Regions from separate parts of the Micromonospora sp. NPDC049523 genome, predicted to be linked through region 1. Evidence: predicted binding sites of a transcription regulator. Region 1 holds the regulator's gene; each other region holds the start of a gene.
The links. Region 1 encodes HrcA, which represses chaperone genes, less so after heat shock. Its sites were predicted from a motif close to GGTTNGCACNCTCNNNNNGAGNGTGCNAACC; they were not measured.

Region 1 (10,067 bases):
AGATGACGTGGTTCGATCTGGCCGATCCGCCCACACTGGCCTTCGAAACCATGGACCAGGCCGTTCGGGCTGCCGCACGACAACTGGGATGTTAAGTCGGTTTGAGAATTCAGCGGGTCGGGCACTATGCCGTCACCACACAACAGGGTGTGGATGACTTGAGTAGGAGACGACCGATGACTGTTGCTGGCATCATCACCGCACTCATTGTTGGCCTGATCGTCGGTGCGCTCGGCCGCCTGGTCGTGCCCGGCAAGCAGAACATCCCGATGTGGCTGCACATGCTGATCGGTGTAGGCGCCGCGCTTCTCGGTACCGTGATCGCACGGGCCGCGGGCATCGCGACCGAAACCGCCGGTATCGACTGGCGCGAGCTGCTGGTCCAGGTTGTCGTCGCGGCGATCGCGGTGGCCATCGTGGCCGGTGTCGGTGGACGCCGCAGCGTCAGCCGCTACTGACCCCCGGTAGCAACGTAGCTACCTCCCCCCTTGTACGACATGGCAGGGGCGTCCGACCGAAACCGGTCCGGCGCCCCTGCCGTACGTGCTGGGTGGGTTGCCCGGTGGTTAGGGTGGGTGCCATGACAGGCAGACTCGTCTCGGTCAACCTGGCCGTCGTGACCCTGGCTCCCTGGGCCGGGGATCCGAGCGGACGCAGCGGCATCGACAAGCGCCCCGCGCCGGGACCGGTGACGCTGCGCGCCGGCGGAGTGGACGGCGACTTCGTCGGCGAACTCTCGGTCCACGGCGGCCCGGACAAGGCGGTCTACTCGTACGCCCGCGAGGACGCCGCCTGGTGGTCACGGGAACTGGGGCGGGAGATCCCGCCCGGTGGCTTCGGCGAGAACCTCTCCACCGAGGGCCTCGACCTGACCGGCGCGGTGATCGGCGAGCACTGGCAGGTCGGCTCGGCGCTGCTCGAGGTGAGCCAGCCGCGTACGCCCTGCCGGACGTTCGCCGGCTTCTGGGACGTACGCGATCTGATCAAACGCTTCACCGCGCGGGCGCTGCCCGGCGCCTACCTGCGGGTGCTCCGCGACGGTGAGGTGACGGCGGGCGACGAGGTGACGGTGGTGCACCGGCCAGCGCACGGGGTGACGATCGGGGAGACGTTCCGGGCCCTGAACCTCACGCCGGAGCTGCTGCCGCGACTGCTCGACGTACCCGAACTCCCGGCCCACCTGCGGGAGCGGGTCGAGCGGCGGACCGCCCGCCAGCCCCGCTAGGGAAGGCAGAGGATCGTCGGCATGGCGCTGCGACCCGTCCAGGTGAACATCAAGGCCCTCGATGACTCGGCGGTCGGCCGGTTCTGGGCCGAAGCGCTCGGCTGGAGTGCGTACCGGCCCGGGGTGACCACCTACGTCGGACCCGTCGGTGGCTACGTCTGGCCGGACCCGGTCGCCGTCGGCATCAACGTCGTTCCCGTTCCGGAACCCAGGACGACAACGAAGAACCGCGTCCACCTCGACCTCGCCACCACCTCCGCGGCCCATCAGGCGGAGTTGGTCGCGCGCCTGGTGGCTTTCGGTGCGACGCCCGCCGACGTGGGCCAGGGGACCGTGCCGTGGACCGTTCTCGCCGACCCGGAGGGCAACGAGTTCTGCGTCCTGGAGCCCCGGGAGGTCTACCGGGACACCGGGCCGATCGCCGCGGTGGTGGTCGACTGCCAGGATCCGCGGGTCATGGGCCGGTTCTGGGGTGAGGCGTTGGACTGGACCCTGCACCAGGTGACCGACGACCAGGCGGTGCTCCGCTCCGCGAAGGGCGTCGGCCCGTACCTCGAGTTCCTTCGCCGGCCCGGCGTGAAGACCGTGCCGGACCGGGTCCATCTCGACCTGCTGCCGTACCCCGGTGACGACAAGGCGGCGGAGGTGGCCCGGCTGCGGGCCCTCGGTGCCACCGACCTCGACCTCGGCCAGGGCGACGTGCCGTGGACGTGCCTGGTCGACCCGGAGGGCCACGAGTTCTGCGTCCTCGCCCCGTCCTGACGCGCAACCGCTATCCCTCGGCGTAGACCTCGGCCACGACCAGCGCCGAGTTGGCCGACCCGTCGGTGATCGGATGCCACGCGCCCTCGTCGGCGGTCCACTGCAGATTCTCGAAACTGACCCGCTTCACCCCGTTGTCGCCGGCGTGCGAGACGAGCCAGTGGGCGTAACGCCAACCGGTCTGGACACTGGCCGCGGGAACCGCCAGACCGGTCATTTCGGCCGGCACCGTGGTCTGCAACTTGCCCCAGTCCAGGTTCAGCCCGGTGGTGAGCGCGGTCGCGGCGGCGGCGCCGCGCAGCAGCGGTTCGCTGCCGACGGTGCAGGCGACGGCGCCGGTCGCGTTGCCCAACAGCGCCCTGGTCAGTACGGCCGACTCGTCGGCCCACTTCTCGTACGCCTCCGGGAACGCCGATCGCTGTACCCGCTGGGCGGCGTCGGTCACCCGCATCTGCTCCCAGCCCTTGACCTTCTTCAGCGCGGCGTAGAACTTGTCCGCCGCGTAGCGCGGATCGCGGATCTTCTCCGGGGTGCCCCAACCCTGGCTCGGGCGCTGCTGGAACAGCCCCACCGAGTCACGGTCACCGCCGGCCAGGTTCTCCAACCTGGACTCCTGGAACGCGGTGGCGAGGGCGACCACTACGGCCTGCTCCGGCATCTTGCGTTTGGCACCGATCGCGGCGATGGTCGCGGCGTTCGCCATCTGCTCCGGGTTGAGGTTGACCCGACCGTCGGCCTCGACGACGCAGCCGCGTACGGCGCTCGGCAGCGGCAGTTTGCCGACGATCTCGCGCGAGCCCAGGTAGACCCCGAGTGCGGCAACCGCCGCGAGCGCCACGCCAGCCGCCACCATCGCTCGAGTCCGCACCCGCACCCCCTGCTCGTCCGGTCGGCCCGACCCGTCTGTGCCGCTCCGTCGGCCCGTCGCGGGCCGTGGATGATCGGCGAACAGGGCCTAGCGTACGTCCCGACTCCGTACTCTCGGCCAGCCTTGTTTTCCCGGTAAACCTGTGCTCATCGGTCCTTCACCGGTTCTCTACCGGCGCCTGACACCGCTCGTTGCTGCTCAGGCCCCGGGTACCCAACGAGCGGGCCGTTTCTCGCGGAACGCGAGGATTCCCTCCCGTCCCTCCTCGGAGAGGAAGTAGCGGGTCGACAGGGCGCCGAGTTCGGCGAGTTCGGCGCGCAGGTCGGTGGCGGCCGGCCGGCGCAGCAGCTCCTTGGTCCCGGCCAGGGCACCGGGTGCGCCCCGGACCAGCGCGGCGCAGTACGCGGCCACTGTCTCGTCCAGCGCGTCCGCCGGCACCGCCCGGCTGACCAGCCCGATTCGTTCGGCCCGGTCGCCGTCGAAGGTCTCACCGGTCAGGTAGAGCTCGGCGGCGGCGCGCGGCTGCAACCGGGGCAGAACGGTCGCCGAGATCACCGCCGGGATCACCCCGATCCGTACCTCGGTGAAGGCGAAGGTCGCCTCGGACGTACAGACGGCGATGTCGGCGGCGGCGATCAGCCCCAGCCCGCCCGCGCGGGCCGGCCCGGCCACCCGGGCGACGATCGGCTTCGGGCACTCCCGCACCGCGGCGAGTACGTCACCGAGCTTGCCGGCGGGCACCGAGCCGCTACTGAACGCCGCCGCCGTTTCCTTCAGGTCGGCGCCGGAGCAGAAGACCGGCCCGGTGTGTGACAGGACCACCGCACGTACTGTGTCGTCCGTCACAGCGTCGTCCAGTGCGGCGAGTAGCTGGCTCATCAGCGGTGTGGAGAGCGCATTGCGGTTGTGCGGGCTGTCCAGCGTGAGGGTGGTCACCCCGGGTGAGGTCGACACCCGGACGAGCGTGTCGGGGGCTGCGGTCATGCCGGCACACTAGTCGCATGCCCGGCGTCCTTCCCGAAGGTGAACCCGTACCCGCTGACGGTTCGCTGCCCCGTACCGCCCTGACCGCCGTCGGCGCCAGGGGGTTCGGGGTCTACGTGCACGTGCCCTTCTGCGCCAGCCGGTGCGGATACTGCGACTTCAACACGTACACGGCCACCGAACTCGGCGGTGGTGGCGGCCGGGACGGCTACGCCGACTCGGTGCTGGCCGAGCTGGCGTTGGCCGGGCGGGTGCTCGGCGAGGCCCCGCCGCGCCGGGTGGACACCGTTTTCGTCGGCGGCGGCACCCCGACCCTGCTGCCCGCCGACGAGCTGGCCCGGATCCTCGACGGGATCGACCGGACCTGGGGGCTGGCCGCCGACGCCGAGGTCACCACCGAGGCGAACCCGGAGTCGGTGACACCGGAGTCGCTCAAGACGCTGCGGGCCGCCGGTTACACCCGGATCTCGCTGGGCATGCAGTCCGCCGCCGCCGGGGTGCTCGCCCTGCTGGACCGCAAGCACACCCCCGGCCGGGCGGTGCAGGCCGCGCTGGAGGCGCGTGACGCCGGCTTCGACCACGTGAACCTGGACCTGATCTACGGCACGCCGGGCGAGACCGCCGAGGACTTCGCCGCCTCGCTGGCGGCGGTCACCGAGGCGGGCGTCGACCACGTGAGCGCGTACGCCCTGATCGTGGAGGACGGCACCCGGCTGGCCGGTCGGATGCGGCGCGGCGAGCTGCCGTACCCCAGTGACGACGTGGCGGCGGACCGCTACCTGGCCGCGGAGGCCGCCCTCGGCGCGGCCGGTTTCTCCTGGTACGAGGTTTCCAACTGGGCCCGCACCGCCGACGCCCGGTGCCGGCACAACCTGCTCTACTGGACCGGCGGGGACTGGTGGGGCCTCGGGCCGGGGGCGCACAGCCACGTCGGCGGCGTGCGCTGGTGGAACGTCAAACACCCCACCGCGTACGCGTCCCGCCTGGCCGCCGGGGAGTCTCCCGGTCACGCCCGGGAACTGCTCACCGGGGACGACCAGCACGTGGAGGACGTGATGCTGCGGCTGCGCCTGGACTCGGGGCTGCCGTTGGCCGGGCTCGACGACGCCGGTCGGCTCGGCGCGGACCGGGCCCTGGCCGACGGCCTGCTGAGCGGCCCCGAGTACGCGGCCGGCCGGGCGGTGCTGACCCTGCGGGGCCGGCTGCTCGCCGACGCCGTGGTACGTGACCTGCTGCCCTGACCTCCGGTCGGGCCCGCGCTGGCTCGGGCCGGTCCGGACCGACCCGAGCCAGCGGATCTTGCCTGCCTGACGGCTTACTTCACCAGGCGGTACGTCATCGGGTACTGGTAGAGGGTGCCCTCGTTCGCCCGGAGGCCGCCGATGACCGAGAACACGATGATCACGATCCAGACGATGAGGGGGAGCAGACCGAGCGTGCAGATCCCGAGGATGACCGCGATCAGCATGACGACCGCCCAGGTGATCTGGAAGTTCAGCGCCTCGACCGCGTGCGCCCGTACGGTCGGCGACCTGTCTCCCTTGGCGAGCAGCGCGATCAACGGGGCGATGAAGCCGACGGCGATGCCACCGAAGTGCGCGATCAGGGCCCAGGTCTTGTCGTCGCTGTTCGCGTAACCGGTCGGGGCCGGGCCGCCGGGGTAGCCGCCGCCCGGGGGGTAACCACCGGTGTTGTAACCGGGGGTGTAGCCACCGGGTGGCGGGTAGCCACCGCCCGGGGCCCCGGCACCGGGGTAGCCGGCGCCGGGGTAGCCGGCGCCGGGCGGCGGGTAGGCACCCGGCGGGGGTTGGCCACCCGGCGGCGGGTAGCCACCCGGTGGGGGATAGCCACCGGCCGGCGGCGGCGTGCCCGGTGCGCCGTACTGCGGTGCGGCCGGAGGCGGGCCGTATCCGGGCGGGGGCGCCTCGTCGGGACTCGAGTACGAGCCCGGCGGCGTGAACGGAGTAGTCGGCGGTTCCGGCGGCGGATAACCGCCGGGGCCGCCCTCTCCGGGAGGGCGGGGTGGTTCAGTCATGGGGGTCACGGTAGGGGTATCGATCAAACGACGCCAACTACCACGAGTGACTTCACTGGACAATTGCTGACTGAAGCTGTTATGCCGACAGGGGGTCGGATACCGTCCACCAGATCACTCAAGATCTCCGGCCGGGCCAATGGTTGATCATCACAACCGGTCGGACCCACGTCGTAGACTGGCACTCGTTACAGTCGAGTGCCAGACTGGTGGGCCGGGTGCTCGCACCGACCCGGTCGCAGGGAGGTGAGGATGGGTCTCGACGACCGCAAGCTCGACGTGCTGCGCGCGATCGTGGAGGACTACGTATCCACCCAGGAGCCGGTCGGCAGCAAGGCCCTGGTCGAGCGGCACCAGCTCGGCGTGTCACCGGCGACCGTCCGTAACGACATGGCCGTGCTCGAAGAAGAGGGCTACATCCGGCAGCCGCACACCAGCGCCGGCCGGGTGCCCACCGACCGCGGCTACCGGCTGTTCGTCGACCGCCTCTCCCGGGTCAAGCCGCTCACCCCGGCCGAGCGCCGGGCCATCGAACGCTTCCTGGTCGGCGCCGTCGACCTCGACGACGTGGTGCACCGTACGGTCCGCCTGCTCGCCCAGCTCACCCGGCAGGTCGCCGTGGTGCAGTACCCGAGCCTGGCCCGTTCGTCCGTGCGCCACCTGGAACTCGTGCCGATCTCCACCACCCGGCTCATGTTCGTCATGATCGCCGACACCGGTCGGGTCGAACAGCGCCTGGTGGAGATGCCCGCGCCGCTGCTCGCCGACGACGTCACCGACCTGCGCCGGCTGATCAACGAGAAGCTCGTCGGCAGCCGGCTCTCCGACACCCCGCCGCTGGTCCAGGCACTGGTCGACGAGGTAACACCCGACCTGCGCCCGGCCATGGCGACGCTGGCGACGGTCCTGCTGGAGACCCTGGTCGAGCGGCACGAGGAACGGATCGCCCTGGCCGGCACCGCCAACCTGACCCGCGGCGGCCTGCTCGACTTCCAGGGCTCGCTGCGACCGATTCTCGAGGCGCTGGAGGAGGAGGTCATCCTGCTCAAGCTCTTCGGCGAGGTCGAACCCAGTACGCTCCGAATTCGGATCGGCGACGAAAATGAGATCGACAACCTGCGCGCCACCTCGGTGGTGAGCACCGGGTACGGCACCGGCAGCAACATCCTCGGCGGGCTCGGGGTGCTCGGGCCTACCCGGATGGACTACCCCGGCACCATCGCGACCGTACGCGCCGTGGCCCGATACGTGGGCGACCTACTGGCACAGAACTGACGGGCACCGGTGCAGCGGGCGGCACCGGCACGGAACTGATCAACAAGCTGACCTGACGACACCGGCGGACGGCACGACTGACATGGGGACACGGAACACAGTGGCCAAGGACTACTACGGGATTCTCGGCGTCAGCCGGGAGGCCTCCGACGACGAGATCAAGCGCGCCTACCGCAAGCTGGCGCGGCAGTTCCATCCGGACGTCAATCCGGATCCGGAGGCGCACGAGAAGTTCAAGGACATCAACGCCGCCTACGAGGTCCTCTCCGACGACCAGAAACGGCAGATCGTCGACCTCGGCGGGGACCCGTTGGCCCCCGGCGGTGGCGGCGGCGGTGCCGGACCCGGCGGAGCGGGCCCGTTCGTCGGCTTCCAGGACATCATGGACGCGTTCTTCGGTGCCGCGGGCGGCAGCCGTGGGCCCCGTCCACGTACGCGTCCGGGTGCCGACGCCATCCTGCGCCTCGAACTCGACCTGAACGAGACGGCGTTCGGCGTCGAGGCGCCGATCACCGTCGACACCGCCGTACTCTGCACCACCTGTGCCGGTGCGGGCACCGCCGCCGGCACCCACCTCGCCACCTGCGAGGCGTGCGGTGGGCGCGGCGAGGTCCAGTCGGTCCAGCGGACCTTCCTCGGCCAGGTCGTCTCGTCCCGGCCGTGCACGGTCTGCCAGGGCTACGGCACCGTCATCCCGCACCCCTGCCCGACCTGCGCCGGTGACGGGCGGGTCCGTACCCGCCGGTCGCTCACCGTCAAGATCCCGGCCGGGGTCGAGGACGGCATGCGGATCCGCCTCGCCCAGCAGGGTGAGGTCGGCCCCGGTGGCGGCACCGCCGGTGACCTCTACGTCGAGATCCACGAACGCACCCACGACGTCTACTCCCGCAAGGGCGACGACCTGCACTGCCGGGTCACCGTGCCGATGACGGCGGCGGCGCTGGGCACCCGGCTCACCATCAAGACGCTGGACAGCGACGAACCCGTCGACGTCAAGCCGGGCACCCAACCGGGCAGCACGCTGCGGCTGCGCGCCCGCGGCGTACCGCACCTGCGTGGCACCGGACGGGGTGACCTCTTCGTCCACCTGGACGTGCGTACGCCGACCAAGCTCGACGCCGACCAGGAACGCATGCTCCGCGACTTCGCCAAGACCAGAGGCGAGGAGGTCGCCGAGCTGAGCAAACAGGGCGGCTTCTTCTCCCGCATGCGAGACGCCTTCAACGGCCACTGAGCCCCGCTCGGGCTCACGGTCCGCGCACGTGTAGAGAAAGAGTGGCTATTCCTCCGGGGATAGCCACTCTTTCTCTACACGAGGGGCTGCCGCCGGGGTGAGGGAGGGGGTGGGGGCCGTTCGGACGGTGGTGGGATGTCGCTTGTGGAATTTATGGTCGCCTTGCTCTGCGGCGACCTGCCTTCCTTAGGGAATCGAGCGGGTCGCGGGCTCGGACAGGGAGGGCGACATCGGCGGCAGGTCGAACAATGGTTCCGGCGCAACCACCACCGGCAATTCGGGGCAGCAACCGGTGACGGTCGCGACGAGGTCGGGATACGGCTCGATGTTGCGCCGAGTTGTTCCTATCCTCGTCACCGGGTGGGAGGGCGCGGGCAAGACCAGGCTCGCGGACGTGTGGGAGAGCGCGAAGCGGCGTACCGCCCCGGACACCGACAAGAGCGAGTCTTCGGAACCCCATCTACTCTCGCTTCGCCGTAGGCGCTGGTGGTTGCTGTCACGTCAGGTCTGGGTCGAACTCACCGTGGCGCCGGGCCAACTGGGATCCAGTCCGCGTACGGACACCTTCCGGAACTTCCTGCACCTGCCGCGCCGGCCGGTCGGCGTGGTCCACGTCGTCTGTTGGGGATACAACGAGCCCTGGGGCGGCCGGAACGCCGCTGGCGTCCGGGAGGCGCGGCGGACCCGGAAACGTAAGAAGGGGCCGGTCGACGTGCCGGCCGAGCGGCTTGCCTATCTGCGGCAATATCACCTGCGACTGGAGTTGCAGGAGTTCGTCGAGGTCTGCGACAAGCTGGCCGCGGTCTGGAAACCGGGCCGGAACAAGGAGACGAAGTTCTGGCTGATCGTCGCGCTGGCAAAGGCCGACCTTTATCCGGATGACCTCGACCGGGCGCGGGCGTATTACGGCCCCGACGCCAAGTCCGAATTCGGGCGTACGCTGCGTCGGCTCCAGCAGCGGGTGCCCGGACTGGAATGCCGGGTGGTCCCGGTGAGCAGTGGTCCGACGACGTACGGCGAAGATCTTGATTTGGGGTTCAGGGTCGAACCGGCGCTCGACGCGACGCAGTCCACGAAGATGCTGGACGACTTCTGGATAGCGGTGGAGGAATTCTGTGGAGCGCGATGACGACGGTTCCCGTACGTCGGACGAGAAGGAGTTGACCGGGGAACTCTACGACCGTTATCTGGCTCGGGCCGAGGATCTGCTGTTCCAGGCGGACCGGCAGCGGGAAGGGGTCCGGATCTACCGCGCCCTGGGGGTGCTGTCGGCGGTCTCGGCGATGCTGCTGGCCCTGGGCTCGCTGGTGGTGGCCCCCGGCGGAACCATGGAGATCGTGGCCAGGCTGGTCGTCGGTGGTGTCGTCGCGGTGGCCGGCTTCACCGCCGTGGAGCGGTGGCTGGTCCGTCCCCGCCTCGGCTTGGCGTTGCGGGACGAGGAGGCGATGGTGGAGGCCGTCACCCTGCTTCGCGACGTCCATCCGCTGCTCGCGGAACAGGAACAGTGGGACTACGTACGGGAGCGGGTCTCCCGGGCACGTCTGTCGCGCTTCCCGATCGGGCTGCGGAGAATCTGATGTCGTCGGGAAATGCGCTGAAACTGCTCTTCGAGCGGGTACTTCCGGGTGCCGGGGCGATCGTCTCACTCGTGATCGTCATCATCAGGCTGGCCGGGGAGCGGGCC
Region 2 (10,067 bases), on a different contig from region 1:
CGCGATCAGGATGACCGCGGCGCCCTGCGTGAACAGGTTGGCGAAGTTGATGGCGGAGAAGAACTCCGGGCGGGCGATCGAGAAGCCGATGCAGAGCACCACCAGCCCGAGTACGGCCGGCAGCGCGCCGATGTCGCCGCCACGTACCCGGCCGATGTAGTCGCGCACATGGTCGTTGACCGTCCGCGTCGGTAGGGGCACCGGCTCCTCGCGTACCGCGGTAGGGGTGGAGGTGCTCATTGCTCGGCTCCAGGGGTGATGAGTTCCGTGTGACCGGCGCCGCTGCTGTCGCCGTTCTCGGACCGCAGGCCGAGATCACCGCTGCGTCCTGCGGTGATCAGCTCGACGATCTGCGAGTGGGTGATGTCGGTGGTCTTGACCTGGGCCACCGACCGCCCGAGGTAGAGCGCGGCGATCCGGTCCGAGACGGCGAAGACGTCGTTCATGTTGTGCGAGATGAGTACGACCGAGAGTCCGTTGTCGGCCAGCCGCCGGACCAGTTCCAGCACCTGAGCGGTCTGCGCGACGCCGAGCGCGGCGGTCGGCTCGTCGAGGATGACCAGCTTGCTGTTCCAGAGCACGGCCTTGGCGATCGCCACCGTCTGCCGCTGCCCGCCGGAGAGGCTGGCCACGAGCTGGCGCAGCGACTTCACCGTGCGGACGGACAGGCCGGCGAGGGTCTCCGCGGCGAGCCGTTCCATCGTCACCTCGTCCAGGACCAGCCCGCTGGTCTTCTCCCGGCCGAGGAACATGTTCTGCACGATGTCGAGGTTGTCGCAGAGCGCGAGGTCCTGGTAGACGACCTCGATGCCGAGCGCGGCGGCATCCCGCGGGTTGTTCACGGTCACCGGCTTGCCGTCGAAGATGAACTCGCCACCGTCGATGGCGTAGATGCCGCTGATGCACTTGACCAGCGTGGATTTGCCGGCGCCATTGTCGCCGACGAGCGCGGTCACCTCGCCGGGGTATGCGGCGAAGGCGACGTCGCGCAGGACCTGCACGGGACCGAAGTTCTTGTCGATCCCGCGCAGCTCCAGCAAGGGTGTCGCGGACACGGTGGGTCTCCTTTTCACAGGTGTCCGATCGCGGGGTGTTCCGGTCGCGGGGTGTCCGTTCGCGGGGCTCCGGTCGCGAAGGTCCGATCAGGCAGCCCGGTCGGGTCAACCCGGTGTGCCCGTCCACCGACCTACGGTCGGCGGACGGGCACGGTGACTCCGATCGGGGTCAGAGCAGGGTCAGCTGATCCCGGCTGCGGTGCAGGCGGCGGCGTACGCCGCGGTGCACAGCTCTTCCTTGGTGACGAAGCCGTCGTCCACGACCGCCTTGACGTTCGACTTGTCGATGGCCTTCGGTGCGAGCAGGACCGACGGCACGTCACGCCCGCCCTCCGGGTCCTTGACCGTCTGGCCGACGTCCTTCTTCTCGCCCTTCGCCAGCGCGATGGCCAGCTCCGCGCCGGCCTGCGCCTCCTGCTTGATCGCCTTGTAGACGGTCATGCACTGGTCACCGGCGAGGATGTTCTGCAGGCCCTGGACGGTCGCGTCCTGGCCGGTCACCGGGACCTTGCCGTTGAGGCTGTTCTTCTTCAGCACGGAGATGACCGCGTTGCCGAGCCCGTCGTTCGCGGCCAGCACGCCGTCGATCTTGCCACCCTGCGAGGTCAGGTTCTGCTCGAAGATGGTGCCCGCCTGGGCGTTGTCCCAGCCGGGGACGGAGGTGTCGGGGCCCTTGACGTACTCCTTGGAGTCGTACTTGGGCTGGAGCACCGAGTCGTAGCCGTTCTTGAACAGCGTGGCGTTGTTGTCGGTCGGCGAGCCGTTCAGCTCGGCCACGACCGGGTTCTTCACGCCCTTGTCGGTCAGGCACTTGACCAGGCCCTCGCCCTGCAGCTTGCCAACCGCGACGTTGTCGAAGCTGACGTAGTACTGGGCCGAGCCGCCGAGGGTCAGGCGGTCGTAGTCGATGGTGGCGACGCCCTGCGACTTCGCCTTGTCGAGCACGGCCTTACCGGTGCCGGAGTCCAGGTTCACGATCATCAGGGCGGTCGCGCCACCGGTGATCATCTGGTCCGCGATGGTCTGGAACTGCGACTTGTCACCCTGCGCGTTCTGGATGACGTACTCGACGCCCGCGGTCTTGAAGGCCTCTTCGAGGTACTTCCGGTCCGCGGTCTCCCAGCGGTCGGACGAGGCGCTGTCCGGCAGGATCACGCCGATCTTCGGGGTCTTGGCGCCGCCGCTGCCGGCGTCGTCGGAATTGTCGCCGCAGGCCGTCAGGGCACCGGTGGCCAGCAGGCCCACGGCGGCGATGGTGAGGATCCCTTTGCGCATTGCTCGGGTCCTTTCGAGGGGTGGGGTTCGGTCCGCTGAGTCGTTGCGTGGTGCGGCGTCTGGTCGGTGCGGTCGCCGCCACTGCAGGGGTGTTCAGAGTGGGCCGTACTTACTTTTGTTGTGTCCGGCAACGTATTGCGCTCGTGGGGTGAGGCACAAGAGTGCCGAGGCCACGAGTTTTGTTGCCTGCGATAACAATTCAGCAACGCGACTGACACCGGCCCGTCATGGACCTGAATCGCCTGGGCGGATCGTGCCGATTTGCCGCCCGGTTCGGGGTGCGGCGAGCCAAATGACCGAACCGTGGCGCGAAGGGGTTCCGTGTCGGCTCACGCCGTACGGCCGAGTGCTATCAATTTTGTGTAAGAAAGAGCACAGAGCGCAACGACGGTCATCGACGGACCAAGTAGCGGCAAGTAGCCGCAAGACGGTCGATAGTGGGCAGTTCGCGGATCAGCCGCCGGCGGCGATCGACGCGCTGATTGCGCTGGTCAGGCGGATCAGATCGGCCGGTGCGAGCTGGAGTTGGAGGCCTCGGCGACCGGCGGAGACGTACACAGTGGAAAAGCTCTCCGCTGATGAGTCGATTACGGTGGGTAGTCGCTTCCGTTGGCCCAGGGGGCTGATCCCGCCCCGGACGTAACCGGTGGTCCGTTCGGCCAGGGTCCGGTCGGCGAGTGCCGCGCGTTTGCCGCCCACCGCCGCCGCCAACGCCTTGAGGTCCAACTCCCCGGTGACCGGTACGACCGCCACGGTCAGCGTCCCGTCGACCTCGGTGACCAGGGACTTGAACACCCGCTCCGGCTCCACCCCGAGCGCCGCGGCCACCTCCGCGCCGTAGCGCGGCGACTCCACCGGCACGTCGTACGGGTGGGTGGTGTGCGCGACCTTCTGCTTGACCAGCAGTGCCGTTGCCGGGGTCCCCTGACCTGCCACGGCCGGGACCCTACCGGGTCGGCGCCACCGGCTGACAGACCAGCACGGTGGGCGCGCCGGCCACCCGGGTCAGCACCAGGCTGGCCGGCTCGCTGCCGGCGAGCCGCAGATCGCGCCGGAGCCGCTCCGGATCCACCGCCGAGCCCCGTTTCAGGATCTCCACCCGGCCGACCCCGCGCCCCCGCAGCAGGCTGCGCAGCCGCTTCAACGAGAACGGCAGCACGTCGGTGATCTCCAGGCAGCGGCCGAACGGGGTCGGCATCGGCGTGTCCGCGTACACGTAGGCGATGTCCGGGTCGGCGAGTGTGCCGTCCACGGTCACGGCGAACTCGGCGACCAGGTGGGCCCGGACCACCGCGCCGTCCGGGTCGTAGACGTACCGGCGGATCGGGCCGACTGGTGCCTCGACCGCACCGGTCCCGGTGAGCTCGGCCACCCCGACCTCGCTGTCCTCGCCGGCAGCCGTCTCACCCGAGCGTTGGGCCGGGGCCCTCGCGCTACCGGCGGCAGCAGGGGGTCGGAGCAGGGTGGCCCGGCGGGGGGAAGCGGCGAGCGGGCCGCACCAGAGGGTGGCCTCGACGAGTTCCCGGTCGACGCTGACCCACTCCGCCTCGGCGCCGGGCGGGATCAGTGAGTGGTCCAGGCCGGGCGCGACCTTCACCACCGTGCACGGCACCCGCCGGGCCAGGCCGAGCACGAAGTCCCAGGGCGGGGAGTAGGCGGCCGGGTCGAAGATCCGTCGACCGCCGCTCGATCGTCGGGCCGGATCGCAGAAGACCGCGTCCATCCCGGTGAGGTCGAAACCGGTGGCGTCGGCGCACTCGACGCTCAGACAGCCGGCCAGCCCGGCCGCCTCCGCGTTCGCGGCGGCCAGCGCGGCGGTGGCCGGGTCGGCCTCCACCCCGTACACCCGGATGCCGGCACGGGCGGCGGCGAGCGCGTCCGCGCCGAGGCCGCAACCGAGGTCGGCCAGGGTGCGTACCCCGGCGGCCCGCAACCGGCGCGCCCGCCGGTCGGCGACCACCGCCCTGGTCGCCTGCTCCAGGCCGGAGCGGGTGAAGAACATTCCGGCGGCGGCCGGTCCGAACTTGCCGACCGCGCGGCGGCGCAGCTCGGCCTGGGTGAGTGCGGCGGCGGCGAGCGGCCCTGGCAGGCCCGCCGAGCGGAGCGCGGTGGCGGCGGCCAGCGGGTCACCGCCGGCCAACTCGGCCGCCGCGGCGAGCGCGGTCAACCCGACCGGAGTACGCAGCGCGGCGAGCTGGTCGAGATCCATCGAGCCATTGTGAGGCAGCACACGCCGGATGTGAGGCAGTACACGTCGATCGCTGGTGGGGCGAGCGAGGCGCGCGGAAGGTGCGGCGAAGCCGGTCCGCCGGTGGCCTGGTAAGGGGTTTCACCGAACACGCCGGCTGTCATGTTGGCACTCTCCTTGACGGAGTGCTAGCCACCGGCATAACCTGCCGTTAGCACTCTCAGTCTGAGGGTGCCAGCTTCCGGGCTCCGGTCCGGTGGCTGAAACGCCAGGCGGACCGGCTCCCGCGACGACGGACCCGCCCGGTGGCATGTGGCAGATTGACGCTGGCCGGCTTGCTGGTCAGCACAGAAACCAGTACCCCAGGAGGGTATGCCCGTGACTACCGCGACCAAGGTTGCGATCAAGCCGCTCGAGGACCGGATCCTGGTCCAGGCGAACGAGGCTGAGACGACCACGGCGTCGGGCATCGTGATCCCCGACACCGCCAAGGAAAAGCCGCAGGAGGGCACTGTCCTCTCCGTCGGCCCGGGCCGCATCGACGACAAGGGCAACCGGATCCCGGTTGACGTCAAGGTCGGCGACACGGTCCTCTACTCGAAGTACGGCGGCACCGAGGTTAAGTACGCCGGCGAGGAGTACCTCGTACTCTCCGCCCGCGACGTCCTCGCGGTCATCGAGAAGTAGTGATCTGACCGATCAGTGATCACTGCCCCGGACCGGCATGCCGGGCCGGGGCAGTGCTGTGTGAAGGGACCCGAGTAAAACATGGCGAAGATTCTGAGCTTCTCGGATGACGCCCGGCACCTGCTGGAGCACGGTGTCAACACGCTCGCCGACACGGTCAAGGTCACCCTCGGCCCGCGCGGGCGCAACGTCGTTCTGGACAAGAAGTTCGGTGCACCGACGATCACCAACGACGGCGTGACCATCGCCAAGGAGATCGAACTCACCAACCCCTACGAGAACCTCGGCGCGCAGCTGGTCAAGGAGGTGGCGACCAAGACCAACGACGTCGCCGGCGACGGGACCACCACCGCGACCGTGCTGGCCCAGGCGCTGGTCCGCGAGGGCCTGCGCAACGTGACCGCCGGGGCGAACCCGACCGGTCTCAAGCGGGGCATTGACGCGGCCGCCACCAAGGTGTCCGAGGCGCTGCTCGCCAAGGCCGTCGAGGTCGGCAGCCGGGAGTCGGTCGCGCACGTGGCGACCATCTCCGCGCAGGACGCGACCATCGGCGACCTGATCGCCGAGGCGATGGAGCGGGTCGGCCGCGACGGTGTCATCACCGTCGAGGAGGGCTCCACCCTCGCCACCGAGCTGGAGGTCACCGAGGGCCTGCAGTTCGACAAGGGCTTCATCTCGCCCAACTTCGTGACCGACGCCGAGTCGCAGGAAGCGGTCCTCGACGACCCGTACATCCTGATCACGACTCAGAAGATCTCGGCCATCGAAGAGCTGCTGCCGCTGCTGGAGAAGGTCCTCCAGACCAGCAAGCCGCTGCTGATCGTGGCCGAGGACGTCGAGGGCCAGGCCCTGTCCACGCTCGTGGTCAACTCGATCCGCAAGACCGTCAAGGTCTGCGCGGTCAAGGCCCCCGGCTTCGGCGACCGCCGCAAGGCGCTGCTGCAGGACATGGCGGTCATCACCGGCGCCGAGCTGGTCGCGCCCGAGCTTGGCTACAAGCTCGACGCGGTTGGCCTCGAGGTGCTCGGTAGCGCCCGCCGGGTCGTGGTCGACAAGGACAACACCACGGTGATCGACGGCAAGGGCCGTGACACCGAGGTGGCCGACCGGGTCGCCCAGATCCGCAAGGAGATCGAGGCTTCGGACTCCGAGTGGGACCGGGAGAAGCTGGCCGAGCGGCTGGCGAAGCTCTCCGGTGGCATCGCGGTGATCAAGGCCGGCGCGGCGACCGAGGTCGAGATGAAGGAGCGCAAGCACCGCATCGAAGACGCGATCGCCGCCACCAAGGCCGCGGTCGAGGAGGGCATCGTCCCCGGCGGTGGCGCCGCACTGGTGCAGATCGCCTCGGTGCTCGACGACGACCTGGGCTTCACCGGTGACGAGAAGGTCGGTGTCTCGATCGTCCGCAAGGCGCTGGTCGAGCCGCTGCGCTGGATCGCCCAGAACGCCGGTCACGACGGTTACGTGGTCGTGCAGAAGGTCGCCGCCAGCGACTGGGGCTTCGGCCTCAACGCCGCCACCGACGAGTACGTCGACCTGGCCAAGGCCGGCATCGTCGACCCGGTGAAGGTGACCCGCAACGCGGTCATCAACGCCGCGTCGATCGCCGGTCTGCTGCTCACCACGGAGAGCCTGATCGTGGAGAAGCCGGCCAAGGCGGAGGCCCCCGCCGGCGGTGGCCACGGCCACGGCCACCAGCACGGCCCGGGCTTCTGATCACCCGGTAACACCGCAACACCCGCAGTAACCGTCGAACCAGGGTAGATCCGCGTCAATGGCGTACAAAGCGCCAATCCGCGCGAATCTACCCTGGTTTGCGTCTGCCCGAGGTCCACGTCACTACCGGTCCGCTCCGTGATCGTCAACACTGGGCGGGTGAGCACCCAACAGCGCAGGTACGGCGCACTGGCCGGGATCGCCGCCGCCGCGGTCGCGATCGGCTCGGCCGAACTGGTCGCCGTACTGACCGGGGCGCGGTCCGCTCCGCTGGTCGCGGTCGGCGGGGTGGTGGTCGACCTCGTACCCGAGCCGCTGAAGCAGTTCGCGATCGACGTGTTCGGCGTACACGACAAGACCGCGCTGCTGGTCGGCACCGGGGTGCTGCTGGCCGGCTTCGCCGCAGTGATCGGTGTCCGGGCACTGCGCACCCCGCTGGTCGGGTACGCCGGCATCGCCCTGTTCGGCCTCGTCGGCGCGATCGCGGCACTGACCCGCCCCGGTGCGGGAGTCGGTGCCGTACTGCCCTCGCTGGTCGGTGCCGCCCTCGCCGCCGGAGTGCTCCGCCGACTGCGCGCCGTCCTGGTCCCGGCACCCTGGCCGGACGCGCCCCTGGTCCAATCCACCGTGCCAGCGTTGACCGGTGGCCGGAACCTCGCCGACACCCAGGAACTGGCCGGCACCCAGGAAGTGGCCGAGAGCCGGGAAGCGGTCGAGCGGCGGGAACCGGCCGAAGCTGCTCGGGGAGCGGTCGAGCGGCGGGAGCAGGCCGAGGCTGCTCGGGAAGCGGTCGAACGGCGGGACCCGGCCGAGGCTGCTCGGGAAGCGGTCGAGCGGCGGGAGCAGGCTGACCGGGAGGACCTGGCGGAGGGGCGGCGACGGTTCCTTACCGGCGTGGGCGTCACGCTGGGAGCCGCGGCGCTGAGCGGCTTCGGTGGGCGTTGGATCACCACCCGACGCGGGGTATCCGACGCCCGAGCGGCGGTGACGCTGCCCGCCCCGGCCAGTCCGGCGTCACCGGTGCCGGCCGGCGCCGACCTGTCGCTGCCGCAACTGGCCCCGTACACCACGCCGAACTCCCAGTTCTACCGGATCGACACCGCGCTGGTGGTGCCGCAGGTCGATCCCGGAACCTGGCAACTGCGCATCCACGGCCGAGTCCGTAACCCGATCACGTTGAGCTACGCCGATCTGCTGGCCCGTCCGCTGATCGAGCGCGACATCACGCTCGCGTGTGTGTCCAACGAGGTCGGTGGAGACCTGATCGGCAACGCGCGCTGGCTCGGCGTACCGCTGAAGGACCTGCTCGACCAGGCCGGGCCACTCGACGACGCCGACCAGGTCGTGGGCCGGTCCGCCGACGGCTGGACCTGCGGCACCCCGACCGCGCTGATGCGCGACGGCCGCGACGCCATGCTGGCAGTCGGCATGAACGGCGAACCGCTCCCGGTCCAGCACGGCTTCCCGGTCCGGGTCGTGGTGCCCGGCCTGTACGGCTACGTCTCCGCCTGCAAGTGGGTGGTGGAGTTGGAACTGACCCGGTTCTCCGACTTCGACGCCTACTGGGTGCCGCGTGGCTGGGCGCCGGAGGGGCCGATCAAGACCCAGTCCCGGATCGACACGCCCCGGCCGCGTAACCGGCTCACCCCCGGCCCGGTCACGGTCGCCGGGGTGGCCTGGGCGCAGCACCGAGGAATCAAACAGGTCGAGGTACAGGTCGACGGCGGCCCGTGGGAGCAGGCCACGCTCGCCCCGTCCGCGTCGGTCGACACCTGGGTGCAGTGGTCCTGGCGGTGGCAGGCCACCGAGGGCGAACACACCCTCCGCGTACGCGCCACCGACGCGACGGGCACCACCCAACCCAGCCAACCCCGCCCCGTAGCCCCCGACGGCGCCACCGGCTGGCACACCACCCAGGTCACAGTCCACTAACCCCACCCCACCCCCGACCACCTCGTTGATCATGAAGTTAGCGACGGTTTTCGGCTGATCACCTGTCGCTAACTTCATGATCAACGGGCTGCGTCGGGGTGGGGGGAGAGGGGGAGGGGGGGTGGGGAGGGGTGGGGGGTGGGTTAGCTGGCGGCGCGTTGGGTGGGGAGGGTGGAGTGGAAGGGGCGGCCTAGGCGGGCTTCCAGGCGGGAGATGTCGACGCGGGTACGGCGCCGGTCGGCGAGGTCCTCCCAGCCGACGGCGAGCAGCCGCAGCCGCTCCGACTCGCTGAACCCGCCCCAGACGCCGTACGGCTCGCGTACGGTCAGCGCGTGCGCGGCGCACTCCGCGCGTACCGGGCAGGTCCCGCAGACCTTCTTGGCCCCCGCCTCCCGGCGGTTGCGGGACGCACCACGCTCACCATCGGGATGGAAGAACTGCGCGGTGTCGCGCCCTCGGCAGGCCCCGAACCGTTGCCATTCCCACAGATCGACGATGGGTCCGGGCAGTCTGCGTACGTTCGACATCTGCAACCCTCCTCCCGCGGCACCGCGATGGGCACTCGACCAAGGCCGGTGTCCGGGCGGCGGGCCGCGTTGACACGCCCGATTCCGGCCTCGGTTCCGCCATACCCAGCCGGCACTCGCATCACACGTGTTTGATCGTCTGAACCTGATCATTTCCGTCCCCGGCGGAGCCGTGCCGACCGCGTCGTGCCGCTGGTCAGACCGCCCCAGGTGGCGTCAGCAGGGCGGTAACTCCGTGGAACCAACCGGAACGGGCAAAAAGTTTGCTTTCCATCAGCCGGAAACTCGTCATGATCAGTGGCGGTCGTGGTCTGCTCGTCAGGGGGAAAGGAGACCACCGTGCGTACAGTCCTCGTCTGTGTCCGGACACCGCTCGCGGCGCAGAGCGTCGCGTCCGCCGCGGCCCGGCTCGGGCTGGCGTCAGTGGTGCGTACGGCAATTTCCGATCCCGAGGTGATGCTGCGCCTGGCGGAACGTCCGGCCGACGTGCTGCTGGTCGACACCGCGCTCACCCGCCCGGACAGCGTCGGATTCACCCGCCGGGTGCTGGCCCGCGCCCCCGGTGCGGCGATCCTGCTCCTCGGCGCGGAGGAGCCCGGCGTCGCCGCGGCGGTCATCGCGGCCGGTGGCCGGGGACTGCTGCCCGGCGGTGACCACGACCTGGTCAGTGTGGTGGCAAAGGCGATG
Region 3 (10,067 bases), on a different contig from region 1:
GGATCGGCTGGACGTGCCGGCGGCATAGTCTCGCGCCTCGACCAGGGCGACCCGAAGTCCGCGCGACGCCGCGTCGAGGGCGGCGCCCGCGCCGGTCACCCCACCACCGATCACGAGTACGTCGAACCGTTCGCCGCGCAGGCGACGCAGATCCGCCGCGCGACGGATCGGTGAGAGCTGGCCGGCGGTGTACCGGGAGATGTTCGGATCGCGCACCCGTCCACGTTAACCGCATCCGGTGAACAGGTCGCGCTTCCGGTGCGTCGTACTGTTTCGTACATGCAGGTCGGACCCCCGCAGCCCGCCGACGATTCGTCTCCGCCACCGGCCGGCCCGTCGCAGTCACCGCGGCCACCCGTCTCGCCCGCCCCACCAGCGGACCCACCCGCCGGACCGGCGACGCAGGCACCCCGGCCGGCAGCACAGCCGCCCTGGCCGCAGGCACAGGCGCAATGGCCTGCTGGCCCGCCACCCTGGCCGACGGGCCAGCCCGGCCAGGCACCCTGGCCAGGACCAGCGGGTCCGCCGCCCGGGTCGGCCGGTCCGCCGCCCTGGACGCCGGGTCCACCGCACGGACCGGCTGGCCCGCCGCCCTGGACGCCCGGTCCACCGCACGGACCGGCTGGCCCGCCGCCCTGGACGGCTGGCCCGCCGCCCTGGGGGCCCGGACCGGCGGCGGGCCGTCCGGGTGGGGGGCCGTGGCCGATCGTGGCCGCGGTACTCGTCGGTTGCTGGGCGGTCGCGGTGACGGTCGGCGCCCAGGCCGTCGGTTGGCTGGTCGAACAGGTGCTGCTCGTGGCCGGGCTGACCCAGCCGGCGTGGGTATGGCCGGTGACCGGCCTCGTCAACGCGGTGCTGGTGGGCGTACCGGCGGTGCTGCTCGCCGTACTGCCCCGAGCCGTCCCGGTGCGGGCCGCCGGACGGGCATGGCTGGTCGGCGCGCTCGCCCTCGGCGCCTTCGGGCTGCTCCGGGCCATCCCACCCGCGCAGAACGAGGCCTACCTCGCCGCGCTCACCGCGACCGCGGCACTGGCGGCAGCACTCGTACGCTGGCACGCCGGCCGCCACCGCACCATTCCCGCCCGAGGCTCCTCCGCCGGGAGGTGGCTCGCCATCGCCGCCGGGCTGGCGCTGCTGCTGCCCTGGGTCTGGTTCGGCGCGCTCGGCGGTCTGCTCGAAACCGTACTGGCGTTGACCGCCTCGGCGGCCATCGGCTGGTTCGTCGCCAGCCTGCTCGACCAGCACTTCTGGACCGGGTACGAGCAGCAGGCCGACGGTAGTCCCGCCGGCCCGGCCCGGTTGGTGCTGCTCGGCGGCCTGGTAGCCGGCGTCGCGCTCGCGCTGGTGGCGGGCGGAACCGGCGCGGCCGGTACGCAACTCGCCACCCTGCTCGTCCTGCCGGCGGCCGGATTCACCGCCGCCGCCCTCCGCCGACTAAGCCGACCCGACCACACCACACCCGCCGCCCCCGCGTCCGTCGACCACACCACTGAATCCGCGCCCGCCGGCCACGCCACTGAACCCGCGCCCGCCAGCCACGCCAGTGAACCCGCGCCCGCCAGCCACGGCAGTGAACCCGCGTCCGCCAGCCACGCCAATGAGTCCGCGCCCGCCGGGCGTATGACTGGATCCGCGTTCGTCGGCTGGCTGGTCGGTTTGGCGGTGCTCGGCCCACTGGCCTTCGTGGACCCGGAGGAGATCTCGATTCTGCTGTCCAGCAGCCGGGACATACCGTTCTGGGCTGCGGTCGCCGCCGGTGGATCACTTGCCGTGGCGCTGCTGCTCGGGACCGGCTACGGCGTCGCCTTCGGCCGTACCCGGGCCGGGATTCCGCGCCGCTGGGTGGGTGCGGTCGCCGTGGCGGTGCTGCTGGTGGCCACGGGTGCGGTCTACCTCGGGCCGGGGCAGCCGGGCTTGCACGGCGAGAAGCTCTTCGTGGTACTCAAGGAGCAGGCGTCGCTGGGCGACCTGCGTGCCGGGCCGACCGGGACGTCCGCTCAACCGGCCCGGGTCGGGGAGGTCTACCGGCGACTGGTCGACACCGCGTCCCGGACGCAGGTCGACCTGCGCCGCCAACTCGACCGCTGGGGTCTGGACTACACGCCGTACTACCTGGTCAACGGGATAGAGGTGGACGGCGGACCGGCCGTACGCGCCTGGCTGTCCGGTCGGGACGATGTCGCCCGGGTGCTGCTCAGCCAGCAACTGCGCCCACTGCCGCAGCCGCCGGGGACCAGCCACGGTGCCGAGCCTGGACCGTCCGTACCGTCCTGGAACCTGACCCAGATCGGCGCCGACCGGGTCTGGTCACAGTTGCGGACCACCGGCTCGGGTGTCGTGGTCGGCAGTTCGGACTCCGGAGTGGACGGTCGCCATCCCGCTCTCGCCGCCGGGTTCCGTGGCGGTGACGACTCCTGGTACGACCCGTGGAACGGCACCCGCTCCCCCACCGACCAGGGCGGCCATGGCACACACACGCTCGCGACCGCGGTCGGCGCGGAGAACGTCGGAGTCGCACCCGGTGCCCGCTGGATCGGCTGCGTCAACCTCGACCGCAACCTCGGCAACCCGGCGCACTACCTGGACTGTCTCCAGTTCATGCTGGCACCGTTCCCGAACGGTGGGGATCCGTTCACCGACGGCCGGCCCGACCGGGCCCCGCAGGTGCTGACCAACTCGTGGGGCTGCCCGCCGATCGAGGGCTGCGACGCCGGGGCACTCCGCCCGGCAACGGCCGCCTTCGCCGCGGCCGGCATCTTCTTCACCGCCGCCGCGGGCAACACCGGGCCGGGCTGCGGATCGATCGACGACCCACCGGCGCCGTACGCCGATGTTTTCACCGTCGGTGCGGTGGACCGGGAGCGGCAGGTGGCGCCGTTCTCCAGCCGGGGGCCGGCGGCGGGTGGCGCGGCCAAGCCCGACCTGGTCGCGCCGGGCGCCGACGTGCTGTCGGCGATGCCCGACGGCGGGTACGCCACGCTCAGCGGCACCTCGATGGCGACGCCGCACGTGGCGGGGGTGGTGGCGCTGATGTGGTCGGCCAACCCGGCGCTGGTCGGCGACCTGGACCGGACGTGGCGGATCCTGCGGGACACCGCCACATCGGTGCCGTCACCCGAGGGCGATCCAACCGTGCCGGACGCCACCTGCGGCCCGTCGAGCAACCTGACCGGCGCCGGCCTCGTCGACGCGTACGCGGCCGTCCAGGCCGCCCAACAGCGGTGAGGAAGGATCGGGGCGGGCAGCAGAGCGGGGTGACCATGTCCTAGGGTCGGCGGTCGTGGATCACGATTTCTCGATCATCGAGCTGACCGACGACGACGTGCCCGCGGTGGTGGCCCTCTGCGGTGAGGCGCTGGACCTGCCGGACGACGCGGCCGAGGCGGGCGTGATCGTGGCCCGGTTGCGGGACACCACCACGCTGCCGGGTGCCCCGACCCGCCGCCGTACGGTCGGTTTCGTCGCCGTCGTCGGATCCGCCACGGTGGGCGTGGTGCTCGGCTCGATCGCCCACCGTGACTCGTCGCTGGGTCACGTGGACCTGATCGCGGTACACCCCGATCACCGCCGACGCGGAATCGGGCGGGCTCTGCTGGCCCGGATCGAGGGTGCGCTGTCCGGCCTCGGTGCGGGCGAGGTGCTGCTGGCCGGCAACCCGCCGCACTACGCCTGGCCCGGCATCGACGTGCGCTACACACCGGCGATCTGTGCCGCGATGGCGCTCGGCTACCAGCAGGAGAACACCGCCTGGAACATGACGGCCGACCTGTCGTACGACGAGTCGCCGGCACTGCGCAGCACCGAGCCCGCCGAGCAGCGGCTGGCCGAGCAGGGCATCACCGTACGGCGGGCCGAACCGGACGACGCCGCGATGCTGGTGGCTTTCGCCCAGGAGACCTTCGGGGCGGCCTGGGGCGGGGAGGTCGCCGACTCGATCGGGCGGGCGGGCGCCGGCTGCCACATCGCCGTACGGGACCGGGTCACCACCACCGGCGAGAGCCCGGAGGACACCGCCGGCAGCCCGGAGGTCGAGGTGCTCGGCTTCGCCGCGTACGGGTCGTCCCGGCCGAACTGGTTCGGGCCGATGGGCACGGCGCCGGCCGCGCAGGGGCTGGGGATCGGCGGGGTGTTGCTGCGTCGCTGCCTGGCTGATCAGCGGGCGGCCGGACATCAGCGGGCGGAGATCGGCTGGGTCGGCCCGGTTCCGTTCTATGCCAGCAACTCCGGCGCGCGGATCGAACGGGTCTTCTTCCTCTACCGCAAGCAACTCTGACCGGGACTACCGCAAGCAACCCTGACCCGGACTACCGCAAGCCACCCTGATCGGGATTACCGCGAGCAGCTCTCACCGGCACCGCGAACCACTCCGGTCGCCACGAAAAGGGCGAATAGGAGATATCCGTTTATAGTGCCGTTTCTCAGCACTGACGCCTCCCTGGCTCCTACCGTTTGAGCCAAGGAGGAAGTCATGGCGAACGACGACGAACCGACTGACGATCTCCCTCCGGCCACCTGGGCCAGGATGGCAGCGGAGATCCCCGCCGAAACGCCGGCACATCGCCTCGATTACGGCGACGCGGAGCAGCGTGCGGAAATGGATCGGTTGGACGAGCTTTCGACCGATGAACCGCTGGAGATGGTCGACGCCCCGATCCAGATCAGGAAGCCGTTCTCCCGAGCAGACAAGCAACGCAATCAGCGACGACTGCCAACATGACGTAAGGGGCGGACCGCAGTCGCGGTCCGCCCCTTACCGATGTTGCGTTGGACTCAGAAGTCCATGTCTCCGCCGCCGGGGGCAGCAGCCGGAGCCGGGTTCTTCTCCGGCTTGTCGGCCACCACTGCCTCGGTGGTCAGGAACAGTGCCGCGATCGAGGCCGCGTTCTGCAGCGCCGAACGGGTCACCTTGGCCGGGTCGATGATGCCGGCCTTGAGCAGGTCGACGTACTCACCGTTCGCGGCGTTCAGGCCGTGGCCCGCCTCGAGGTTGCGGACCTTCTCCACCACGACGCCACCTTCGAGGCCGGCGTTGACGGCGATCTGGCGCAGCGGGGCGTCGAGCGCGATCTTGACGATCGTCGCACCGGTCGCCTCGTCACCCGAGAGGTCCAGCTTGTCGAAGGCGGTCTTGCCGGCCTGCACCAGCGCGACACCACCACCGGGGACGATGCCCTCTTCGACGGCCGCCTTCGCGTTGCGAACGGCGTCCTCGATGCGGTGCTTGCGCTCCTTGAGCTCGACCTCGGTGGCCGCGCCGACCTTGATCACCGCAACACCGCCGGCCAGCTTGGCCAGGCGCTCCTGCAGCTTCTCGCGGTCGTAGTCCGAGTCGCTCTTCTCGATCTCGGCGCGGATCTGGTTGACCCGACCCTGGATCTGGTCGGCGTCACCGGCACCGTCGACGATCGTGGTCTCGTCCTTGGTCACCACGACCTTGCGGGCGCGGCCCAGCATGTCGAGGCCGATGCCGTCGAGCTTCAGGCCCAGCTCCTCGCTGATGACCGCGCCACCCGCGAGGATCGCGATGTCGGTCAGCATCGCCTTGCGGCGGTCGCCGAAGCCCGGAGCCTTGACGGCGACGGACTTGAAGGTGCCCCGCACCTTGTTGACGATGAGGGTGGCCAGGGCCTCGCCCTCGACGTCCTCGGAGATGATCAGCAGCGGCTTGCCCGACTGCATGACCTTCTCCAGGATCGGGAGCAGGTCCTTCACCGAAGCGATCTTGCTGTTCACGATCAGGATGTAGGGGTCGTCGAGGACGGCCTCCATACGCTCCGGGTCGGTCCAGAAGTACGGCGAGATGTAGCCCTTGTCGAAGCGCATGCCCTCGGTGAGCTCAAGCTCGAGCCCGAAGGTGTTGCTCTCCTCGACGGTGATGACGCCTTCCTTGCCGACCTTGTCCATCGCCTCGGCGATGATCTCGCCGACGGTGGTGTCACCGGCGGAGATCGACGCGGTCGAGGCGATCTGCTCCTTGGTCTCGACGTCCTTGGCGAGCTTGGCCAGCTCCTCCGCCACCGCCGCCACCGCAGCCTCGATGCCCCGCTTCAGGGCCATCGGGTTCGCGCCGGCCGCGACGTTGCGCAGGCCCTCGCGTACCAGCGCCTGAGCCAGGACGGTCGCCGTCGTCGTGCCGTCACCGGCAACGTCGTCGGTCTTCTTGGCGACCTCCTTGACCAGCTCAGCGCCGATCTTCTCGTAGGGGTCCTCGAGCTCGATCTCCTTGGCGATGCTCACACCATCGTTGGTGATGGTGGGGGCACCCCACTTCTTCTCGAGCACGACGTTGCGGCCCTTGGGGCCGAGCGTCACCTTGACGGCGTCGGCGAGCTGGTTCATGCCCCGCTCGAGGCCACGGCGGGCCTCTTCGTCGAACGCGATGATCTTGGCCATACGGCGTTGTCCTCCTGGACACTCACGGCCACCCGAGCCGGTTGGTCCCGGATCGGCCGCCTGACTTCGCACCTTCGGACGTCACTACTGCGCTGGCGCGCGGTTTGGTCCGGCGCGATTGCACCGGACCGACTCCCGCGCACTAGGCGGCAGTGACGTCCGTCGGTCGGGCCGGACAGCCCGCGACGACCGGCCATCTGCCCCGCCCCCGTCACCGGTGACGCGACCGTGGCCCTAACCGCCCCGACCTCTGGCACTCACACCGCGCGAGTGCCAATCACTTGTTTAGCACTCTCCCATGGCGAGTGCAAGCGAGTGTGCCGCAGCGGGGCCGGTCGGCCGTACCTCCGCGCGCGATCGGCCACCCCGCCGACCAGGGACATCGCCGCCGGGAGTGGCGTACGCCCACGCCCGGGCCGTACGGGTCGACGCGGTACGGGCAGCGCGTGGACGACGTACGGGTGCAGGCGGGCAACGCGGAGGTGAACATCGAGCGGATCCGGCAACCACAGACGAGCCGAAACGGCAAAATGCGACGAAAGACCCGGAGCAGCACACGCTCGGACACCACACGAGCCATCCCGCCCCAGCGGTCGTCAGCGGGAGCCACCGGAGCCCGCAGCGCGACGACCGGAAGGCAGCCGGACCGGCCCTCAGGATCGACAGCTACCCGGCAGCGGCCACCGATGGAAGCAGAGATGCGACAGCGGCGCCGTACTCCACGGGAGACCGACGCCCTGTCGATATCGATTCCGGCTGTGATTGTCGGTTGCATTCGGTCGGGACACCCGACCGGTCGGACGGTTCAGGCGAACCGGTCAGGCGAGGAGGCGCACCTTCTCCGCCTGCGGCCCCTTCTGGCCCTGGGCGATTTCGAACTCCACCCGCTGCCCGTCGTCGAGCGCCTTGTAGCCATCCATCTCGATCGCGGAGAAATGGACGAATACGTCCTGCCCGCCGTCGACCGCAATGAAGCCGTAGCCCTTTTCGCTGTTGAACCACTTGACGGTGCCCTGTGCCACGGTGCACTTCCTCACTTCGATCGTGCTGGGTCAAACACCCCCGGTGCCGACGTACGCCGGCCGGAGCCACCGACTCGGGACCCATATCGATCCCCGAATTCGGCAACCGAAATCGCACGCTACACGAGGTCCGACCGCAGTGCACTACCCCAAAAGGGACAGCACGCGCGACGCGTACCGCGACTGGCGGCGATTGTGCTGACATCGTCCGACGTCTTTACGTCGTACAATTGATCATGTATCTCGCGAAGTGCGACGCGACCGTGATCGGCAATCCGGTTGCCCGCCGGGGTCGGTCGAGGGTAGGCATGCCCCATGACCAGCCTGCCTGCGTCCGCCGCGACCGCCCCACCGGAGGCGTCCGCCACCGCCCGCACACCGGCCACGGACGTCCCGGCCGGTAGCGGCACCGGGGGCTCCGACCACGGTGGTGGCGTCGACGACCGCCCGCGGGTCCGGCGGATCCGACCCACCGACACCGCCCGCATGCGCGCACTGCGGCTGGAGATGCTCGCCGACGCGCCGCTCGCCTTCCTGGAGACCGTCGCCGAGGCCGCCGCCCGCCCACACGCCGAGTACGCGAGCCGGGTACGCCAGAACGCCTTCGGAAGCCAGATCGCCGCGTTTGTCGCCGACCCCCCGTCGGGCCACCCCGACGGCCGGCTCCTCGGACACGCGGGCGGGCACGCCGTACCCGCCGAGCCGGGGCTCACCGTGATCTTCGCCGTCTACCTCACCCCGGCACGACGGGGCACCGGCCTGCTCACCGACCTGATCGAGGCGGTGGCGGCCTGGTCGCGGGCATCCGGGCGACCGGAGCTGATGCTGGAGGTGGTGGTGGGCAACGACCGGGCGATCCGCGCCTACCAGCGGCTCGGCTTCGTCGACACCGGCGTCCGGCTGCCACACCCCCGCATACCGACCCTGACCGAGCTACAGATGCGCCGCCGCGCCTGAACCGACCGGGGCCGCGGTGCGGGAAAGGGCCCCTGGAGCGATTTCCAAGGGCCCTTCCTCGCGCTCAGACGTGGCGGCGGGACTGGACCACGCGGAAGCGGCCGGCGACGTACGCGCCGTCGGTCAACGCGGCGTTCGCCGCCGGGTTGGCACCGCTGGCGTGGAAGTCGGAGAAGGCCGCGGACTGGTTGACGAACACGCCGCCGGTGAGGTTGCAGGACAGGTGCACCCCGGCGTCCAGTGCCGCCGACTCGGCCGCGTCGAGCACCTTGTCGTCGGTGGCGTAGACCGCCGCCGTCAGCGCGCCGCGTTCCCCCACGGTCTTCCGCAGGATCTCCAGGCTGTGCGCGGTGGAGTCGGTCGCGATCGCGAACGAGATAGGCCCGAACCACTCCCGGCCGTAGGTCGACACGGCGTCCGCGCCGAGCCGCACGATCGTCGGCGTACGCACAACCGCCTCGGAGTACGTAGGGTGCTCGACCGTACGCGAGGCCAGCACGACCTCGCCGACGCCCGCCACCTCGTCCAACCGGGCCAGTACACCCTGGTTGACGATCGCCCCGGTGAACTCCACCGCGCGGGCCGGATCGCCGGTGAGCTTCCCGACCGCACCGGCAATGCCGGCGGTGACCTCGTCGAAGCTCTTGTGCCCCTGGTCGGTCTCGATGCCGGCGGCCGGGATCAGGATGTTCTGCGGCGTGGTGCACATCTGTCCGCTGTAGAGGGTCAGCGAGAAGCCGATGTTGCGGCACATGCCGGCGAAGTCGCCGGTGGAGTCGACCACGATGGTGTTGACGCCGGCCTTCTCCGTGTAGACCGCGGCCTGGCGGGCGTTGTCCTCCAGCCAGTCGCCGTACTCGGTCGAGCCGGTGAAGTCGATGATCCGGACCTCCGGGCGCAACGCCAGCGTGGTGGCCAGCTTCTCGCCCGGTTCCTCGGCCGCAAGCAGCACCAGGTTGGGGTCGAACCCCGCCTCGGCAAGCACCTCGCGGGCGTACCGGACGGTGATCGCCAGCGGCAGCACCGCGCCCGGGTGCGGCTTGACCACGACCGGGTTGCCGGTGACCAGCGACGCGAACAGGCCGGGGTACGAGTTCCAGGTCGGGAACGTGTTGCAGCCGATCACCAGTGCCACGCCCCGGGGCACCACGTGGAAGGTCTTCACCATCCGCAGCGGCTCGCCCTTGCCCGCCGGCTTCTCCCACTCGGCGCTGCCCGGATGCCGGGTCATCTCCGCATACGCGTACGCGATCGCCTCCAGCGCCCGGTCCAGGGCGTGCGCCCCGCCGGCCTGGAACGCCATCACGAACGCCTGCCCACTGGTCGCGTGTACGGCGTTGGCCAGTTCGAAGATGTGCCGGTGCAGCCGGGCCAGGATCTCCAGGCAGACACCGGCCCGGGTCTGCGGCCCGGCGTCGCGCCAGCCGGGCAGGGCCGCGACGGCGGCTCCGACCAGCGCGTCGGCGGTCCCGTGCGGGTAGCGCACACCCAGGTCGATCCCGAAGGGGCTGACCTCGGTGGCCACCCGGCCCGCGGTGCCGGGCTGGTCGAGCGGGAAGTCGGCGTCCAGGTAGGCGCGGAAGGCCGCCTCGCCCTCGGCGGCGGCGGTCTCGCCGTACACCCGGGGGCTGGGCGACTCGGGGAAGGCCGACCAGTACCCACGTTCGGTGATCGCGGTCAGCGCCCGGGCGAGGG

Region 2: groES (co-chaperone GroES) is a predicted target of HrcA. The motif match lies at 4,728-4,758, and genes of this name have one in related genera.
Region 3: groL (chaperonin GroEL) is a predicted target of HrcA. The motif match lies at 6,642-6,672, and genes of this name have one in related genera.

Annotation. Positions count from the first base shown of each region.
Region 1 covers NZ_JBFAPP010000002.1:54,361-64,427, forward strand. Annotated here, with positions in the region: gene AB0J90_RS02745 (NUDIX domain-containing protein) at 1-95, shown strand, start outside; gene AB0J90_RS02750 (GlsB/YeaQ/YmgE family stress response membrane protein) at 177-458, shown strand; gene AB0J90_RS02755 (MOSC domain-containing protein) at 581-1,225, shown strand; gene AB0J90_RS02760 (VOC family protein) at 1,247-1,987, shown strand; gene AB0J90_RS02765 (hypothetical protein) at 1,998-2,861, opposite strand; gene AB0J90_RS02770 (enoyl-CoA hydratase family protein) at 3,054-3,839, opposite strand; gene hemW (radical SAM family heme chaperone HemW) at 3,857-5,080, shown strand; gene AB0J90_RS02780 (DUF4870 domain-containing protein) at 5,155-5,874, opposite strand; gene hrcA (heat-inducible transcriptional repressor HrcA) at 6,127-7,149, shown strand; gene dnaJ (molecular chaperone DnaJ) at 7,250-8,383, shown strand; gene AB0J90_RS02795 (hypothetical protein) at 8,874-9,512, shown strand; gene AB0J90_RS02800 (hypothetical protein) at 9,499-9,960, shown strand; gene AB0J90_RS02805 (hypothetical protein) at 9,960-10,067, shown strand, end outside.
Region 2 covers NZ_JBFAPP010000014.1:79,245-89,311, reverse strand. Annotated here, with positions in the region: gene AB0J90_RS22370 (ABC transporter permease) at 1-240, opposite strand, end outside; gene AB0J90_RS22365 (ATP-binding cassette domain-containing protein) at 237-1,055, opposite strand; gene AB0J90_RS22360 (substrate-binding domain-containing protein) at 1,236-2,330, opposite strand; gene ybaK (Cys-tRNA(Pro) deacylase) at 2,784-3,266, opposite strand; gene AB0J90_RS22350 (methyltransferase domain-containing protein) at 3,277-4,539, opposite strand; gene groES (co-chaperone GroES) at 4,891-5,205, shown strand; gene groL (chaperonin GroEL) at 5,287-6,921, shown strand; gene AB0J90_RS22335 (molybdopterin-dependent oxidoreductase) at 7,081-8,853, shown strand; gene AB0J90_RS22330 (WhiB family transcriptional regulator) at 8,997-9,380, opposite strand; gene AB0J90_RS22325 (helix-turn-helix transcriptional regulator) at 9,720-10,067, shown strand, end outside.
Region 3 covers NZ_JBFAPP010000009.1:60,481-70,547, forward strand. Annotated here, with positions in the region: gene AB0J90_RS15915 (glycerol-3-phosphate dehydrogenase/oxidase) at 1-201, opposite strand, end outside; gene AB0J90_RS15920 (S8 family serine peptidase) at 709-3,225, shown strand; gene AB0J90_RS15925 (GNAT family N-acetyltransferase) at 3,281-4,273, shown strand; gene AB0J90_RS15930 (hypothetical protein) at 4,523-4,717, shown strand; gene groL (chaperonin GroEL) at 4,771-6,393, opposite strand; gene AB0J90_RS15940 (cold-shock protein) at 7,212-7,415, opposite strand; gene AB0J90_RS15945 (GNAT family N-acetyltransferase) at 7,731-8,372, shown strand; gene paaN (phenylacetic acid degradation protein PaaN) at 8,437-10,067, opposite strand, start outside.